DNA from 4 places in the Kitasatospora sp. NPDC001539 genome. Region 2 is predicted to be linked to each of the others. Evidence: riboswitches for the same ligand, from Rfam matches in the RefSeq annotation. Region 2 holds a riboswitch; each other region holds the start of a gene.
What was found. A riboswitch is a leader RNA that binds a small molecule or an ion and turns the genes downstream of it on or off. The one in region 2 is predicted to bind cyclic di-AMP.
Positions count from the first base shown of each region.

Region 1: it holds a riboswitch for cyclic di-AMP, as region 2 does, so the genes downstream of both, ABT247_RS25560 (transglycosylase family protein) here and ABT247_RS32215 (transglycosylase family protein) in region 2, are expected to answer to the same signal.
Region 3: it holds a riboswitch for cyclic di-AMP, as region 2 does, so the genes downstream of both, ABT247_RS19645 (C40 family peptidase) here and ABT247_RS32215 (transglycosylase family protein) in region 2, are expected to answer to the same signal.
Region 4: it holds a riboswitch for cyclic di-AMP, as region 2 does, so the genes downstream of both, ABT247_RS15945 (M23 family metallopeptidase) here and ABT247_RS32215 (transglycosylase family protein) in region 2, are expected to answer to the same signal.

Region 1 is NZ_JBEPAK010000203.1:2,241-6,308, forward strand. It holds gene ABT247_RS25555 (cytochrome P450 family protein) at 1-962, shown strand, start outside; cyclic di-AMP (ydaO/yuaA leader) riboswitch at 1,173-1,342, shown strand; gene ABT247_RS25560 (transglycosylase family protein) at 1,344-2,120, shown strand; gene eno (phosphopyruvate hydratase) at 2,401-3,687, shown strand; gene ABT247_RS25570 (FtsB family cell division protein) at 3,793-4,068, shown strand, end outside.
Region 2 is NZ_JBEPAK010000389.1:223-4,017, reverse strand. It holds gene ABT247_RS32225 (DUF397 domain-containing protein) at 174-446, opposite strand; gene ABT247_RS32220 (hypothetical protein) at 1,003-1,935, shown strand; cyclic di-AMP (ydaO/yuaA leader) riboswitch at 2,460-2,630, shown strand; gene ABT247_RS32215 (transglycosylase family protein) at 2,617-3,795, shown strand, end outside.
Region 3 is NZ_JBEPAK010000121.1:929-4,996, reverse strand. It holds gene ABT247_RS19650 (C40 family peptidase) at 1-108, opposite strand, end outside; gene ABT247_RS19645 (C40 family peptidase) at 335-1,468, opposite strand; cyclic di-AMP (ydaO/yuaA leader) riboswitch at 1,479-1,632, opposite strand; gene ABT247_RS19640 (C40 family peptidase) at 1,970-3,007, opposite strand; gene ABT247_RS19635 (NYN domain-containing protein) at 3,218-4,068, opposite strand, start outside.
Region 4 is NZ_JBEPAK010000086.1:21,908-25,975, reverse strand. It holds gene ABT247_RS15955 (GNAT family N-acetyltransferase) at 1-351, opposite strand, end outside; gene ABT247_RS15950 (hypothetical protein) at 394-1,266, shown strand; gene ABT247_RS15945 (M23 family metallopeptidase) at 1,469-2,317, opposite strand; cyclic di-AMP (ydaO/yuaA leader) riboswitch at 2,330-2,489, opposite strand; gene ABT247_RS15940 (YiaA/YiaB family inner membrane protein) at 2,688-2,978, shown strand; gene ABT247_RS15935 (alpha/beta fold hydrolase) at 3,090-3,914, shown strand; gene ABT247_RS15930 (TetR/AcrR family transcriptional regulator) at 3,982-4,068, shown strand, end outside.

The DNA of each region.
Region 1 (4,068 bases), on a different contig from region 2:
TGGTGTCCAAGGCGTTCACCCCGCGCCGGGTGGCCGAGTTCGAGCCGCGGGTGCAGCAGCTCACCGACCGGCTGATCGACGGCTTCGCGCAGCGCGGCTCGGCCGACCTGATCCACGAGTTCGCCTTCCCGCTCCCCATCTACGCGATCTGCGACATGCTGGGCGTCCCGGCCGAGGACCAGGACGACCTCCGGGACTGGGCGGGCATGATGATCCGCCACCACGGCGGGCAGCGCGGGGGCGTGGGCCGGGCGGTCAAGCGCATCCGCGCCTACCTGGTTGACCTCATCCACCGCAAGCGCGCCGACCTCGGGGACGACCTGATCTCCGGTCTCATCCGGGCCAGCGACCACGGCGAGCACCTGACGGAGAACGAGGCCGCCGCGATGTGCTTCGTGCTGATCTTCGCGGGGTTCGAGACGACCATCAACCTGATCGGCAACGGGACGTACGCGCTGCTGCGCAACCCGGGCCAGCGGGCGCTGCTGCAGGAGTCGGTGGCGCGTGGGGAGACCGCCCTGCTGGAGACCGGGATCGAGGAACTCCTGCGCTACGACGGGCCGGTGGAGCTGGCGACCTGGCGGTTCGCGACGAGCCCGCTGAGCATCGGCGGGGTGGAGATCCCGGTCGGCGATCCGGTGCTGGTGGTGCTGGCGGCGGCCGACCGCGACCCGGCCCGGTTCGCGGACGAGAACACCCTGGACCTGGCCCGGACGGACAATCCCCACCTGGGGTTCGGGCACGGCATCCACTACTGCATCGGCGCCCCGCTGGCCCGGCTCGAAGGGCGCTCCGCCCTGGCCACGCTGCTGTCGCGGCTGCCCGATCTCAGGCTTGCCGAGAGTCCGGAGAATCTGCGCTGGCGGGGTGGCCTGATCATGCGTGGGCTGCGCGAACTTCCGGTCGAATTCAGTCCCGAGGCGACGTCTCCGGACCCGGTTCCTGAGGCTCCGACACGCTGACGGATGGTCGTCCCGCGGCCCTCAGGCACCGTATGAACGCCCATCAAACCGGACAAACAGGTGCCGTTGGTAGGCGATTGGTCACCTGCCGTGATTTCCGTGTGATGTCGACGATATGAGCTTGTGATCGGTCTGAGGATCTGTCTAATCTCCCTGGAGTTCGCAGCTGCGGACCTCGTGCGCGGAACGCCGAATCCTGCCCGCCGCGTCACGGGAAACCGACCAGAACCCTGGGCAGGGGCGGGGGAACCAGGTTTGTTGCCGTCCCCACGGCTTGGGGTGAAGCCGCCCGAGCGGGAACGTCTCCGCGCACGGCGGCCGGGCCACCTCCCCGGTCCGAACCCGACAGCTCACCTCGCAGGCGTGCGGAGAGGGACCTTCATGCTGTTCGTTGGAACCGGCCGTCACCGTCGTCGCACCCAGGCCGAGAAGGCCGTCGCCGTGGCCGGTGTGGCCGGCGTCGGACTTGCGCTGCCGCTCCTCACCGCCACCGGTGCCTCCGCCGCCCCGGCCTCCACCTGGGACTCCGTCGCCCAGTGCGAGAGCGGCGGCAACTGGAGCATCAACACCGGCAACGGCTTCTACGGCGGGCTGCAGTTCACCTCCAGCACGTGGAAGGCCTACGGCGGCACCGCCTACGCCCCGCAGGCCAACCAGGCCAGCAAGGCCCAGCAGATCTCGGTCGCCGAGAAGGTGCTGGCCTCCCAGGGCCCGGGCGCCTGGCCGGTCTGCTCGCAGAAGGCGGGCCTGACCAAGGGCGGCGCCCCGGCCGCCGTCGACACCTCGTCGGACGCCAAGCCCCGGTCCGCCCCGCAGCAGGCGCCCAGGACGCAGGCTCCCGCTCCGGCCGCGAAGCCGGCCCAGAAGCCGGTCCAGCCGTACGCGCCCAAGCACGCCGCGCCCCGGCAGGCCGAGAAGCCGGCCGAGCAGCCGGTCCAGCAGTACACCCCCAAGCACGCCGCCCCGCGCGCCGAGCAGTCGGCCCCGACCGCCCCGGCCGGCCACGACTACACCGTGCGCTCCGGTGACACCCTGTCGACCATCGCCGCCGCCCAGGGCGTGACCGGCGGCTGGCAGGCGCTGTACGACGGCAACCGCTCCACCGTCGGCGGCGACCCGGACCTGATCATGCCCGGCCAGGTCCTGCACCTCGGCTGAGGACCGACGAGGGGGCCGGCCGACGGGTCGGCCCCCTCGTCCGCTTCCGTCCGGTTCTGTCCGGGTCCGTCCGTGCCGGTCCGGGTCCGTCCGCGCCCGGGGGACAAGCTGGGACAAGCAGGTGAACTACCGGGGGGTAGCAGGGCCACACGTTGAGACGGGGCCGAGGCCAGCGTGGCCCCGGGAGCCCGGGCGGTTAGGCTCTGGTCGTAACGACTCCGCAATCGTCCCGCCGACATCACCACCGTCAGCCGGACCAGCTTCCGCAAGGAGATGCCTCGTGCCGTCCATCGATGTCGTCGTAGCCCGTGAGATCCTCGACTCGCGCGGCAACCCCACGGTCGAGGTCGAGGTCGGCCTCGACGACGGCAGCACGGGTCGTGCCGCTGTCCCGTCGGGTGCCTCGACCGGTGCCTTCGAGGCGCTGGAGCTGCGCGACGGCGACAAGAACCGCTACTTCGGCAAGGGCGTCGAGAAGGCCGTCCTGGCCGTCATCGAGCAGATCGGCCCCGAGCTCGTCGGCTACGACGCCACCGAGCAGCGCCTGATCGACCAGGCCATGCTGGACCTGGACGCCACCCCGGACAAGTCCTCGCTCGGCGCCAACGCCATCCTGGGCGTCTCGCTGGCCGTCGCCCACGCCGCCTCCGAGGCCAGCGACCTGCCGCTGTTCCGCTACCTGGGCGGCCCGAACGCGCACGTCCTGCCCGTCCCGATGATGAACATCCTCAACGGCGGCTCGCACGCGGACTCCAACGTCGACATCCAGGAGTTCATGATCGCCCCGATCGGCGCGGAGTCCTTCTCCGAGGCCGTCCGCTGGGGCGTCGAGGTCTACCACACCCTCAAGGGCGTGCTGAAGGAGCGCGGCCTGTCCACCGGCCTCGGCGACGAGGGCGGCTTCGCCCCGAACCTGGACAGCAACCGCGAGGCCCTGGACCTGATCACCGAGGCCATCCAGAAGGCCGGCTACGTGCCCGGCCGCGACATCGCGCTGGCCCTGGACGTCGCCGCCTCCGAGTTCTACCAGGACGGCGCCTACCAGTTCGAGGGCAAGGCCCTGTCGGCCGCCGAGCTCATCGAGTACTACGCCGAGCTGGTCGCCGCCTACCCGCTGGTCTCCATCGAGGACCCGCTGGACGAGTCGGACTGGGACGGCTGGAAGGCCATGACCGTCAAGCTGGGCGACAAGGTCCAGCTGGTCGGCGACGACCTGTTCGTCACCAACCCGCAGCGCCTGGCCAAGGGCATCGAGACCGGCACCGCCAACGCGCTGCTGGTGAAGGTCAACCAGATCGGTTCGCTGACCGAGACCCTGGACGCCGTCGAGCTGGCCCAGCGCAACGGCTACCGCTGCATGATGTCGCACCGCTCCGGCGAGACCGAGGACGTCACCATCGCCGACCTCGCCGTCGCCACCAACTGCGGCCAGATCAAGACCGGCGCCCCGGCCCGCTCCGAGCGCGTCGCCAAGTACAACCAGCTGCTGCGCATCGAGGAGATCCTCGACGACGCCGCCGAGTACGCCGGCCGCGGCGCGTTCCCGCGCTTCCGCTCCGCGGAGTGATGAGCACGGCGAGCCAGCCGGCCGAGCACGCCTGACCGGTGCCCCGCCGTTCACCCCGTAGGGTTGACGGCGGGGCACCGTCGCGACCAGGAGGGGATACGGGAGATGGCTGGCTGGAGGATCCCGGGCTTGGCGGCCCGGCCCCGGTTCACGAGCCGGGCGACCGTCCTCGTCCTGGTGCTCTGCTCACTGGTGGCGATCCTCGCCTACCCGACGCGGCAGTTCATCTCCCAGCGCGCCGAGATCTCCGCCCAGCGGGCGAAGGCCGACCACGCGCGCCAGCAGGTCGAGCAGCTGCGCCGGGACAAGGCCCGCTGGCAGGACCCGGAGTACGTCAAGGCGCAGGCCCGCGCCCGGCTGCACTACGCGGTGCCGGGGGAG
Region 2 (3,795 bases):
CGCGCCCCGGGCCCTTCCGTCCGGCTCGCGTGCCCTGCCGCGCGGCCCGCGCGCCCGTTCACCGCCGACCGGCCGCCGGTCGCGGGACCAGTCGGGAAGGGGCGCGGGAAAAGACAAAGGCCGTCGCGGTGTCAGTACCCACGACGGCCCCCCGATGGCGGAGCAGCGGCCGGTCAGACGGCCAGGTGGTCGAACTCCCCGTCCTTGGCCCCCAGCAGCAGGGCCGCGATCTCGGCCCGGGTGTAGATGAGCGCCGGGCCGTCCGGGAAGCGCGAGTTGCGCATCGCCACGTCGCCGCCGGGCAGGGCCGCGAACTCGACGCAGTTGCCCTGGGAGTTGCTGTGCCGGCTCTTCTGCCAGACCACCCCCTCGAGGTCGGCGGCGGCCATCCCGTTGTAGGCGCGGGCAGAGCCGCGCGTGTCGTGCGAGTCATGCGAGTCGTGCATAGAAGTCTCCCGAAGAGCTCCGGAGTTGTCGTCCAGCGCGGCGCCCCGGCACCGCCGAACGAACGGACCGGCCCCGTACCGGTCCGGCACAACGCCTCACTTGACGCGATGATAGCCGCAGTGCACGTGCATCAGCACGGGACATTGCAGGTGCACGAGCCTTTTTGCCGGCCGCCCGAAGTCTTCACGGACCCTTCTCCTGACGGTACGTAAACGGACATAGCCGAGTGAATCGGCGAGGCGCCGATAACCGGCCGTGAGCGGCCCTCCGCTGAATGTTGATCTTCGAACGCCCGGAGTCGCGCGCTCGTGACGCTCCGTCAGATGACGCCAGGGCTGTGAGACATCTCACGCGCTCCACGCGCAACGCGATCGCCCACCGGACGCGTCAGGGCAACGGCGAACGGACTTCCGGAGGTTGGGAGAGGAATGCCCGGATTGTCGCCATACCGCCCGAACCGGTACGGCGGGGACACGACCCGCGCACCACGACCACTCCAAACCCGTACGGCAGCCGACTGCAGGCCTGACGGGCGGATGTCCTACGATCTCCGGCATGAGCACCGCAGCCATCCCGGGCGCGCCACTGCCCGTCCGCACTCCAGGCTCCCGTGCGCGGGGGCGCCACCGCCGCCCTGAGCGCCCCGAGATCCCCACCGGCTCGCCGGCCCTGGTGCTCGCCGTGCCCGCGACCGCCGGGCCCGAGTCCCGTTCGGTCGTCGAGGAACTGCTCTCGATCGTCCGCAGCGAGCACACCGGCGTCCAGGCCGCGGTCGGCTACCTCCCGGCCGACGGCGCCGAGGGCGGGGACGACCGTACGGTCGCCGAGCTGTTGGCGGCGGCCGCCGAGGCGGGCCTGCCGACGCCCGTCGTGGTGCCGCTGGTCCCGGGGCCGCACGGCTTCCTGGCCGGCCTGCAGGCCGTCGCCGCCGAGTACGGCGCGACCGTCACCGACGCACTGGGCCCGCACCCGCTGCTGGCCGAGGCCGTGCACGTGCGGCTCTCCGAGGCGGGCCTGGCCCGGGCCGACCGGGCCCGGCTGTTCGCCATCGCGACCGCTGCGGACGGCGTGGTGCTGACCACCGTCGGCGGCGAGGAGGCGGCCGCCGCGGCCGGGATCACCGGCGTGCTGCTGGCCGCCCGGCTGGCCGTCCCGGTGGTGGCCGCCGCGCTCGACGTACCGGGCTCGGTCGCCGGGGCCGTCAACCACCTCAAGGAGACCGGCTCCCAGCGCCCGGCGCTGGCCCCGCTGGTGATCGGCCCCGAGGCGGACTCCGAGCTGCTCGCCGCGGCCGCCGAGGAGACCGGCTGCCCGTCGGCCGCGCCGCTGGGTGCCTACCCGACCGTCGGCCAGCTGATCGCCTCCACCTACCTGGCCGCGCTGCCGGCGCCCTCCGCGGAGGAGCTGGCCCGGGCCGAGGAGGAGGCCGCGGCCGAGGAGGGCTCCCGCGGCGCCCACGCGGCCGCCCAGGGGCCCCTGGAGGCCTGACGGACGGCCTTCAGGCCCGCCGGCAGCCGCCGGTGGCCACTTCCCGCGCACCGTAGGTCCGAAGGGCCCGGAACGACTCCGTTCCGGGCCCTTCGGCGTGCCAGGCCCGGCCGCGATTGCCCGGCTCCCTCACGAGCCCGCCCGATTGTCCCGGTACGGGAATGACGGGAGTTAGGCGACAGATGACGCACGATGTCCGTTCTGTCGGCTTTTCCGCGCCGGAATACCGGATGCCGTTCCGGCCCTCCATCGACCGCCGCCGGCCGCCGCGCGACGTTCTCCGCCGGGGATTCCGACACTCCGTCACCGGATTCCTGAGGCGGAGACAATTTCCGGAATGCGCAAGTGGATTATCCGGAAACGATCATTTGCGATCATGGTTAGTGTCCAATTTGACCGTTTCCCCTAAACCGTGATGCACCTCACAGATATTTGCAGTTTGAACTTAAGTCTGCTTAACGTGCTCCCCGTTCGTGACCCCACGGACCCAGTTCATCCGCGACGCCGAGTCCTGCCGTCGGATGTCCTGGCAAGCGCGAAAACGCACCACGGCAGGAGCGGGGGAACCACAGGTAAGTCGCCCCGGGCCGTTCCTCGGAATGGTCCAGGGCTAGGGGTGAAGCCGCGCCCACAGCGCGGCCGGGCAACTCCGGCCCGAATCCGACAGCTCACCTCGCAGGCGTGGGAGAGGACCGCGTCTTCATGCTGCCCACCAACGGCACCCGCCTGTCCGGCCGTACCCGTCGCGTGATCGCCGCCCTCGGCGTCGCGGGCGTCGGCCTCACCATCCCCTGCCTCACCACCGGCACCGCCAACGCCGCCTCCGTCGCGACCTGGGACAAGGTCGCCCAGTGCGAGAGCGGCGGCAACTGGAGCATCAACACCGGCAACGGCTTCTACGGCGGCCTGCAGTTCACCTCCAGCACCTGGGCCGCCTTCGGCGGCACCTCGTACGCCCCGCAGGCCAACCTGGCCACCAAGGACCAGCAGATCGCCGTCGCCGAGAAGGTCCTCGCCTCGCAGGGCCCCGGCGCCTGGCCCGTCTGCTCCGTCCAGGCCGGTCTGACCAAGGGCGGCGCCCCGGCCGCCGTCGACACCTCGGCCGGCACCGCGGCCAAGCCCGCCGCCAAGCCCGCGCAGAGCCAGGCTCCGGCCGCGAAGCCGGCCCAGCCGGCCGCGCCCGCCCCGTCGCAGGCGCAGCCCTCCGACGACTCCGCCAAGGGCACCTGGGCGCAGAAGCGCCAGACCCACGCGCAGAGCGGCGACTACACCGTCGTCGCGGGCGACTGGCTGTCGTCGATCGCCGACAAGCACAAGGTCCAGGGCGGCTGGCAGCGCCTGTACGAGCTCAACCGCAGCACCCTGACCGACGGCCCGGACACCATCTACCCGGGCCAGCACCTGACCTTCGGTGACGGCGACCAGTCCCAGGCAGACCAGTCCTCCACCTCCGGCTCGGACTTCAACTGGTTCAACCGCTCCCAGAAGGCCGGTCAGGCCGCGAACGGCGGTGCCGTGAACGCCCAGCCGACCGCCCAGGCCTCGAAGCCGGCCGCCCCGGCGCAGACCCAGGCCCCGGCCGCCACCGGCAGCATGGCGGCCGCGGTGTCCTTCGCCGAGTCCCAGGTCGGCCAGGCCTACGTCTACGGCGGCACCGGCAACGGCGGCTGGGACTGCTCCGGCCTCACCCAGGCCGCGCTGCGCGCCGCGGGCATCAGCATCCCGCGCGTCGCCGCCGACCAGGCCGCCGCCAGCACCCACGTCTCGCTGGACAGCCTGCAGCCGGGCGACCTGCTCTTCTGGTCGAACAACGGCCAGGACTCCGGCGTGTACCACGTCGCGATCTACGTCGGCAGCGGC
Region 3 (4,068 bases), on a different contig from region 2:
GGGAGCAGCCTGGGCGCTGCCGCCGGTCGCCACACCGAGGGCCGTGGTGGCGGCCGCGGTCAGCACCAGGGCGCGGGCGAGCAGGTGGGAACGGCGGTGCACGGACATGGCGGCGGCGGCTCCGATCTGCAGCGCGGCCCCGCGGCCGCACCCCGGTGGGCGGCCGTCGAGCGGGAGTCCGGTGGCAGACGTTAGCGAGTCCGGGCAAGCGAGTCCAAACCCCTCCGGACCCGAATATTCGCCCCCTAATCGGACATCAGCCCGAGCCGCCCGCAAAGCCGCAGGCCCGGCCCTCCGAGTGGGAGGACCGGGCCTGCGGAGGCCTTCGGACGGATCAGACCCGCACGATGGAGGCCAGCGGCATGTTGGAGACCGCCTCGTAGCGGACCGAGGCGCCCGGCTTCGGCGCGTGCAGCACCTGGCCGTTGCCCGCGTAGATGCCGACGTGGTGGGCGTCGCTGTAGAAGATCAGCAGGTCGCCGGGCTGGGCCTGGGAGATGTCGGAGCCGATCCGGGTGCCGGCGCCGGCCTGCTCCTGCGAGGTGCGCGGCAGCGACACGCCGACCTGGTTGAACGCCCAGACCATCAGACCGGAGCAGTCGAAGGAGCTCGGGCCGGTGGCGCCCCAGACGTACGGGCTGCCGACCTTGGAGGCGGCGGCGGACAGCGCGGCGGCACCGTGCGAGCTACCGGGCGCGGCCGGCTTGACGACCGGCGAGGAGGAACTCCCGGAGCCGATGTCGGTGCGGCCGCTGTCGCGCGAGGCGCGGTCGGAGGCGGCCTGCTGCTGGGCGGCCTTCGCGGCGGCGTCGGCCTGGGCCTTGGCGTCGGCGGCGGCCTTCTCCTCGGCCTGGCGGATCGCCTGGCGCTCCTGCTCGGTCAGGGTGTTGAGCAGGTCCTGTGCGGCCTTCAGCTTGTTCTGGACCTCGTCCTTGGAGGCCTTCAGCTGCTGGGTGGTGGACTCCAGCTCGGTGAGCTTGCTCTGGGCCTCGCTGCGGTCCTGGTCGAGCTTGCGCTGCTGCGCCTGGAGTTCCTTCAGCTGGTTCTTCTGGGTGTCCCCGGCCTGGTTCAGCGCGCCGGCCTGGTTGAGGAAGTTGTCCGGGCTGGAGGAGAGCATCAGCTGGACGGTCGGGGATATGCCGCCGTTGCGGTACTGCTCCCCGGCGATCTCGGCGAGGCCGCCCTGGAGGTCGGTCACCTGGGCCTGCTGCCGGGCCACCTGGTCCTGCAGGCCGGAGACCTGCTTCTCCAGCGCCTGCTGCTTCTCCTGCGCGGCGTTGTACTTCTCGGTCGCCTGCTCGGCCTGCTCGTTGAGCTGGTCGACCTGCTCCTTGACCTGGTCCTTGGTCGGCTGCGGGTCGGCGTGCGCGCCGGACTGCGCGGAGAGGGCGACGGCCGCCGCGGCGACACCGGTCATGATCGAGACCCGGGCGCGGCTGGCGGGCTTGGGACGGCGATGGGACGCCACGAAGGCGGACTCCTTCTTCCTACGTCCGCCTACCGGGTGAGCTGACGGGTTCGGGCCGGAAGCATGCCCTACGACGCCTCACGGCCGCGGTACCGGCCGACCTGGCGCCGATTCACCCCGGAGGAACGTGGTTCCCCGGCTCCGCTCCACAGCGCCCCGGACTGCTGGGCTCCCCTGTCGGACAGTCGTTTCGAGCTGCCCCGCTGCTTCGCGAACTCGGCGGTAACCACCGCCGCCACCCGGGCTGGGTGATCGACAGTGCGGTGGTTCGGGGCACGACCCTAGTAACTGAACCGTGATCCGTTCAAATCCTTGTCAGAAAAAATCCAGAAGATGACCCATGTCCCCTTGTGAAAATGACCGTTGGTGATCGCCGCCGCACGGAAAGCTGATCAAACCTCAAACAACCGGCCGAAGGGCGGGTGAACCCGAAGCGCCACCCCGGTCGGGGGTGGCGCGGATCACAGGGCCGGAGCGCGGCCCCTCGGGCGTGTCGGGCCGTCAGACCCGGCGGATCGTGTTGATCGGCATCGCGTCGGCCTTCATCACCTTCACCACGTCACCGGTGTGCGGCGCGTGGACCACCATGCCGTTGCCGATGTACATCCCGACGTGGTGCCGGTCGCTGCCGTAGATCACCAGGTCGCCCGGCTGGGCCTGGTCCAGCGAGGGCACCCGGGTGCCGACGTTGCCCTGCTCCTGCGAGGTGCGCGGCAGCGAGACGCCGGCCTGGGCGTACGACCAGACCATCAGGCCCGAGCAGTCGAAGGTGTTCGGGCCGGTGGAGCCCCAGACGTACGGCGAGCCCTGCTTGCTCATCGCCTTGGCCACGGCCACGGCCGCGTAGCCGCTGGCCGGCGGCAGGCTGCTGAGGTCGACCCGGGCACTGCCGCGCGAGGCGCGGTCGTCCTGCTGCTGCTGGGCCCTCAGCGCGGCGCGGTCGGCGGCGCTGAGCGAGTTCAGCAGGTCCTGGGCGGCCTTCAGCTTCTGGTTGACGTCCGCCTTGGCCTGGTTGAGGTCCTTGGTGGTGGAGTCCAGCGAGGCCAGCACGGCGGCGGCCTCGGCCTTCTCCTGGTCCAGCCGGCGCTGCTGGTCGAGCAGGCCCTTGAGCGCCTCGGTCTGGCTGGTGCTGGCCTGCTGGACGCTGGAGGCCTTCTCCAGGTACCCGGACGGGTCGGAGGACAGCATCAGCTGGACGGACGGGTCGATGCCGCCGGTGCGGTACTGCTCGCCCGCCACCTCGGCCAGGCCGGTCTGCAGCTGGGTCATCTGGTCCTGGCTGCGGGCCACCTGGTCCTGCAGCTGGTCGGCCTGCTTGCGGAGCTGGTCGGCCCGCTCCTTGGCGCCGTTGTACTTCTCCGCCGCCTGTTCCTGCTCCTGCTGGAGCTGGTCGATCTGCGCCTTGACGTCGGCCTTGTTCGGCTGCGGCGCGGCATGCGCGGCGACCTGGGCGGAGAGGGCGACCGCGGTCGCAGCGGCAGCGGTGAGCACGGAGACCCGCGCGCGGCTCGGCTGCTTGGGACGGCGGTGGGAGGCCAAGGGAGCGGCTCCTTCTTCCATGGGACTCACCCGATCGAGTGAGATTCCGGAAAATAGGTTTGACGCCAGACCCTAGTGAAGATCTATCCGTTTTGCCACTCCCCCGAAGGCGTGAACTCCGGTTCCCACGCTGACTTCACGGGATCCGCACACCCTCGCAAAACGGGCACTGACCAGGCGTCACGCCGGACCGGACGGCACCGCCCGAGGTCAGGGCCGGGCCAGCCGGTTCAGCAGCAGGACCGAAGCCACCGGGCGCGCGCCCGCCTTCCGCACGCCCTCCGCAACCTCCCGGTCGGTGGACACCACCACCACCGGACGGCCCTGCGGCTCGGCGCGCACCAGACGACGGATCAGCTCGTCCGCCGTCTCCCCGGTCCGGCTGAACCGTACCCGAACCCCGCGCGGCGGCGCCATGATCACCGGAACGTCCAGGTCCTGCCCGTCGAACACACAGGTGACCTCCGCCTGGGTGCGCTGGGCCAGCATCGCCAGTCCGCCCAGCAGCCGGATCCGCTGCTGCTCCAGCGGCAGCGTCGGATAGCCGGTCTTGGTCACGTTGTAGCCGTCCACCACCAGGTGCACCTGCGGGATCGCCAGCAGCTGGTCCAGCAGCGCCGGATCGTCCTCGGCCAGGCCCCGCCGGGCCACGTCGTGCGGCGAGGCCGCTCCCGGCACCACCGCCTCCACCAGGTCCGCCGGGCGGATCTGGGAGACCGGCAGCGCCAGCTCCCGCTGCAGCCCCTGCGCCGACTGCAGCACGGTGTCCAGCAGCAGCCGCAGCCGCATGTCCTCGACGCTGCGCCCCTCGCGGGCCGAACGGCGGCCCTGCTCGGCGGCGTTCTCCAGCTCGGACACCCTGTGCCGCAGCCGCCGCGCCTCGCTCTCGGCCGCGCTGCGCTCGGCCGCGGCCTGCGCCTTCGCGGCCTCCAGCTCCCCGGTCACCCGCCGGGTCTCGGCCTGCGCCCGGCGGGTGTCGCTCTCCAGCGAGCGCACCTTCTTGCGCAGCGACTCGACCTCCCGCCGGACGCCCTCGAACTCCGCGCGCTGGCGGTCCAGGT
Region 4 (4,068 bases), on a different contig from region 2:
GGTCGCGTAGCCGCGGCCCCACACCTCGGGGCGCAGTACGCAGCCGAGCTCGGCGGAGCGGAACCCGCCGAGGGTCAGGCCGGCGTGCGCGACCGGCACCGCCTCCGCCGGGTCCTCGGCGTCCTCGCGGCGGCAGACGGCGAGCTGGTAGGTGCTCCGGTCCTCGGCCATCGCCTCCTCCAGGTACAGCTCGAGCTGGTCGGCGCAGGTGTCGCGGTCCCGCGGGCCGAAGGTGAGGTGGCGGGTCACCTCGGGGTCGCCGAGCAGCGCGTGCAGCGCGTCCACGTCCTCCGGGGTGTGGTGGTACTCGCGGATGGCCAGCCGGGGGCCGGTGAGTCGTACGGGGACCATGGGTGCCGACCCTACCCGCGCCCGGCGGCTACCGTTCGGGGCATGAACGACGATGACCTGCGGCTCGCTCCGCGCACCAGGGCCGCCGACCTGCTCGCCTGGGCGGCCGAGCAGGGCCGCGCGCCGGTGGCCGAGGCGCCGCTGCGCACGGTGCTGGCGCTGCTGGAGCTGGGCGAGGGCAGGATGCACGACGGCTGGCCCGAACTGACCTCCGCCGCGGTGGAGCACCTGCTGTACGAGCGGCTGCACCTGTACGTCCAGCCGGCGCCGGACGCCGATCCGCTCGCCTACGGGGACGCCGTACGGCTGCTGGTCGACCACCAGCGGGCGGTGAAGCGGCTGAACGCGAAGCGCCAGGAGCGGCTGCACGCCGAGGCCGAGTGGCAGGGCGAGGTCGCGGCGGGGCTGCTGCGCCGCGCCGACCTGGTCACCTGGCCGCGGCTGTACGCGGTGCTGCTGCACGCCCACGGGGTGGACACGGCGGACGGCGCGGCGGTGCGGGACTGGCTGACGGGCTTCGCCGGGCTCGGCGAGGAGGAGCGGCTGGCCGACTACGAGGCGCTGGTGCCGGCCGGCTGGCTGGACGAACCCGACGAGCAGGGCTGGGGGCCGGGCCGGGTGCTGTCCGTCGGCATGGCCACCGATGGTGCGCGGCGGCTGCTGGAGCAGGGTCTGATGCGGCGCAGCTACCGCAACCTGGCCGAGCTGACCGCGCTGGGTCGGCCGATGCCGGACGAACTGGCCGGGGACTTCGGCCGGTTCGAGGCGGCGGCGGCCGAGGTGGCGCTCGACCTGTTCGGGGAGTGGACGGTGCCCGGGCTGCCGCGGCTGCTGGTCGAGGAGTTCCCCGAGCTCGCGCCGGAACCGGGGCCGGAGGAGATCGACGCCTACCTGGCGCAGTTGCCGGCGGAGTGAGCAGTCCGGCCGCCGGAGTGACCGGCCCGGCCGGTGGTGGACCGACCGGCCCGGCCGTCGACGAGTGGGGTGGACGCGCGGCCAGGCCCCGGGGCGCACCCGGGGCCTGCCCGCAGAGCCCGTAGAGGTCGTGGCGGCCCCCGGAGACCCGGCGACCCGGCGACCCGGCGGCCCGGAGGCCGCGGCGGGCCCGGGGGGTTCGTTACGGGGTGAGGCCGCGCTGCTCGAGCCAGGTCTCCGGGTCGACCGGCGCGCCGCCGTCCGGGCGGACCTCCAGGTGCAGGTGCGGGCCGGTCACGTTGCCGGTCGCGCCGACCTTGCCGATCTGGTCGCCGGGGGCGACCTTGCCGGAGCCCTTGATGATCGACGAGAGGTGGCAGTACCAGATCTCGGTGCCGTCGGGCAGGGTCTCGACGATCCGGTAGCCGTACGCGCCGGACCAGCCCGCCGAGGTGATGGTGCCCTGGCCGACCGCGTACACGGGGGTGCCGGTGTCGGCCGCGAAGTCCAGGCCGGTGTGCAGGTGGGCCCAGTAGCGGGCGCTCTGGCCGTAGTGGGCGGAGAGGTTGTAGTCCTTCACCGGCAGGGTGAGGGCGGCGGCCTTGGCGCGCTCGGCCTCCTCGGCGGCACGCTTGGCGTCGGCCTCCTTGGCGGCGGCCTTGGCCTCGGCCTCCTGGGCGGCCTGCAGGCGGGCGCTCTCCTCGGCGGCGGTGCGCTGGCTGTCGGCCTGCTGCTGGATGCGGGCGGCGAGCGCGAGGCCGGGGTCGGCGGCGAGGGTGACCGGCGTCTCGTCCGGGGCCGCGACGGCGGGCGCGGCGGCCGGGGTGGCGGAGGCGAAGCCGGTGGCGCCCAGGGTGGCGGCGACGGCGGTGACGCCGAGGAGCGGGGAGGCCCCGCGGGTCTGACGCGGCATCCGGTGGCGGTTGGCCTCGGCCTCCGGGGCGAACCCGTCGGTGCCGAGGGACTCGGTGCCGTCCGGGCCGGGGTGGTCGAGGAGCTGGGTACCGGCTGCGGGGCCGGCCGGGTGTGCCGGGGTGTGCGTCGACGCCACGGAGGCGCGCTCCTTTCCTTCCTTCGCGCCTACCGGGTTAGCTGACGGGTTCGGAGCAGGAAGGTCTCCTACGGCCGGGCCTGGGCCCCGCCGATTCACCCCAGGGAAACGTGGTTCCCCGGCTCCCTGGCCTGCCCGGAGGCCGGCCGGTGGGATTAGGCGACGGCGCACGGTGCCGTCTTGGGTACGGCGTTGACGACCGCGCTGCGTTATCAAACGTTAATCCTAGGAGGCTCTGATTCCAAGCCATCCGCCCGGGACGACCGGGGTCCAGGTGATCGGACGTCAACGAACGACCCGTCATTCACCCGGGTTCATCTGAGTACTCCTACTCATGTGCGACCCTTCGATGCCGTCGCATCCTGTCGCCATGACCGCACCGATGCAGACCCGCACCACGGCCGCCTACTACGCCCAGGCCGTCCTCTCCTTCGCCGTCTCCGGCGTGGCCCTCGCCGCCGGGATCGCCTACCTGCCCGTCGGGGCGTGGACCCGGGCGTTCCTCGGGATCGGCTTCCTCTACACCGTCACCTCCGCGTTCACGCTGGCCAAAGTCATCCGGGACCGGCAGGAGTCCGCGGACACCGTCGCCCGGGTCGACCAGGCGCGGCTGGAGAAGCTGCTGGCCGAGCACGACCCGTTCCGGGTCGAAGGGGTCTGAGCCCCCTCCCGGTCCGACACGGGGACGAAGGGCGGGGCGGCGACCCTTGACGGCTAAGGCTATTAGCCGTAGCTTTTTGGCTATCGGCAGCACACACCGTGGAGGACCACCGTGAACGGCACCAGCACCCCGAGCACCCAGTACCTCGACGTCCCCGGCGGCCGGATCGCCTTCGACGACACCCGGCAGGGCGACGGCGCCCCCGTCGTCCTGCTCCCCGGCATGCTCGACAGCCGTCGGGCCTACCGGCACCTGCACCCGCTGCTCACGGCGGCCGGGCACCGGGTCATCACCATGGACCTGCGCGGCTTCGGCGAGTCCTCGATCGTGTGGGAGGACTACAGCCCGGCCGCCATCGCCACCGACGTCCTCGCCCTGCTGGACCACCTCGGCATCGAACGGGCCGTCCTGGTCGGGCAGTCCTACACCGGTGCCACGGCCGTCAAGGTCGCCGGGGACGCACCCCAGCGGGTCGCCGGGATCGCGCTCATCGACTCCTTCGTGGAGCACCGGTCCAACGCCCTCATGCGGGGCGTGATGGCCGTGATGGGCACCGCACTGGTCCACTGGCCCGCCGCCTGGGGCCTCTACCTGCGCAGGATGGCCTTCCCCGGCCCCCGGCCCGCCGACCTCGACGCGTACGTGGACGGCCTCGTCGCCGCCCTGCGCACCCCGGGGCGCAGGACCGCCACCCGCGGGCACGTCACCGGGGACTCCGCGCCGATCGGCTGGTGCGCGGCCGTCCGCTGCCCCTCGCTCGTCCTGATGGGCAGCAAGGACCCCGACTTCCCGGACCCGGCGGCCGTCGCCGACCGGCAGGCCGCCGCGCTCGGCAGCCGGAAGGTGATGATCGAGGGGTCCGGCCACTACCCGATGGCCGACAACCCGCAGGCCGTCGCGGACGCCCTGCTGCCCTTCCTCGGCGAACTCGCCTGAAGTCGCCCGGAACCGCCTGGAACCGCCCGAAGCCGCCGGCCCGCGTCCGTACGGAGAACCCGAACCCATGCCCCGAGTAGGACTGACCCCGGAGCAGGTCGTCGACCACGCCCTCGCCCTCATCGACGAGCAGGGCACCGAGGCCCTCACCCTG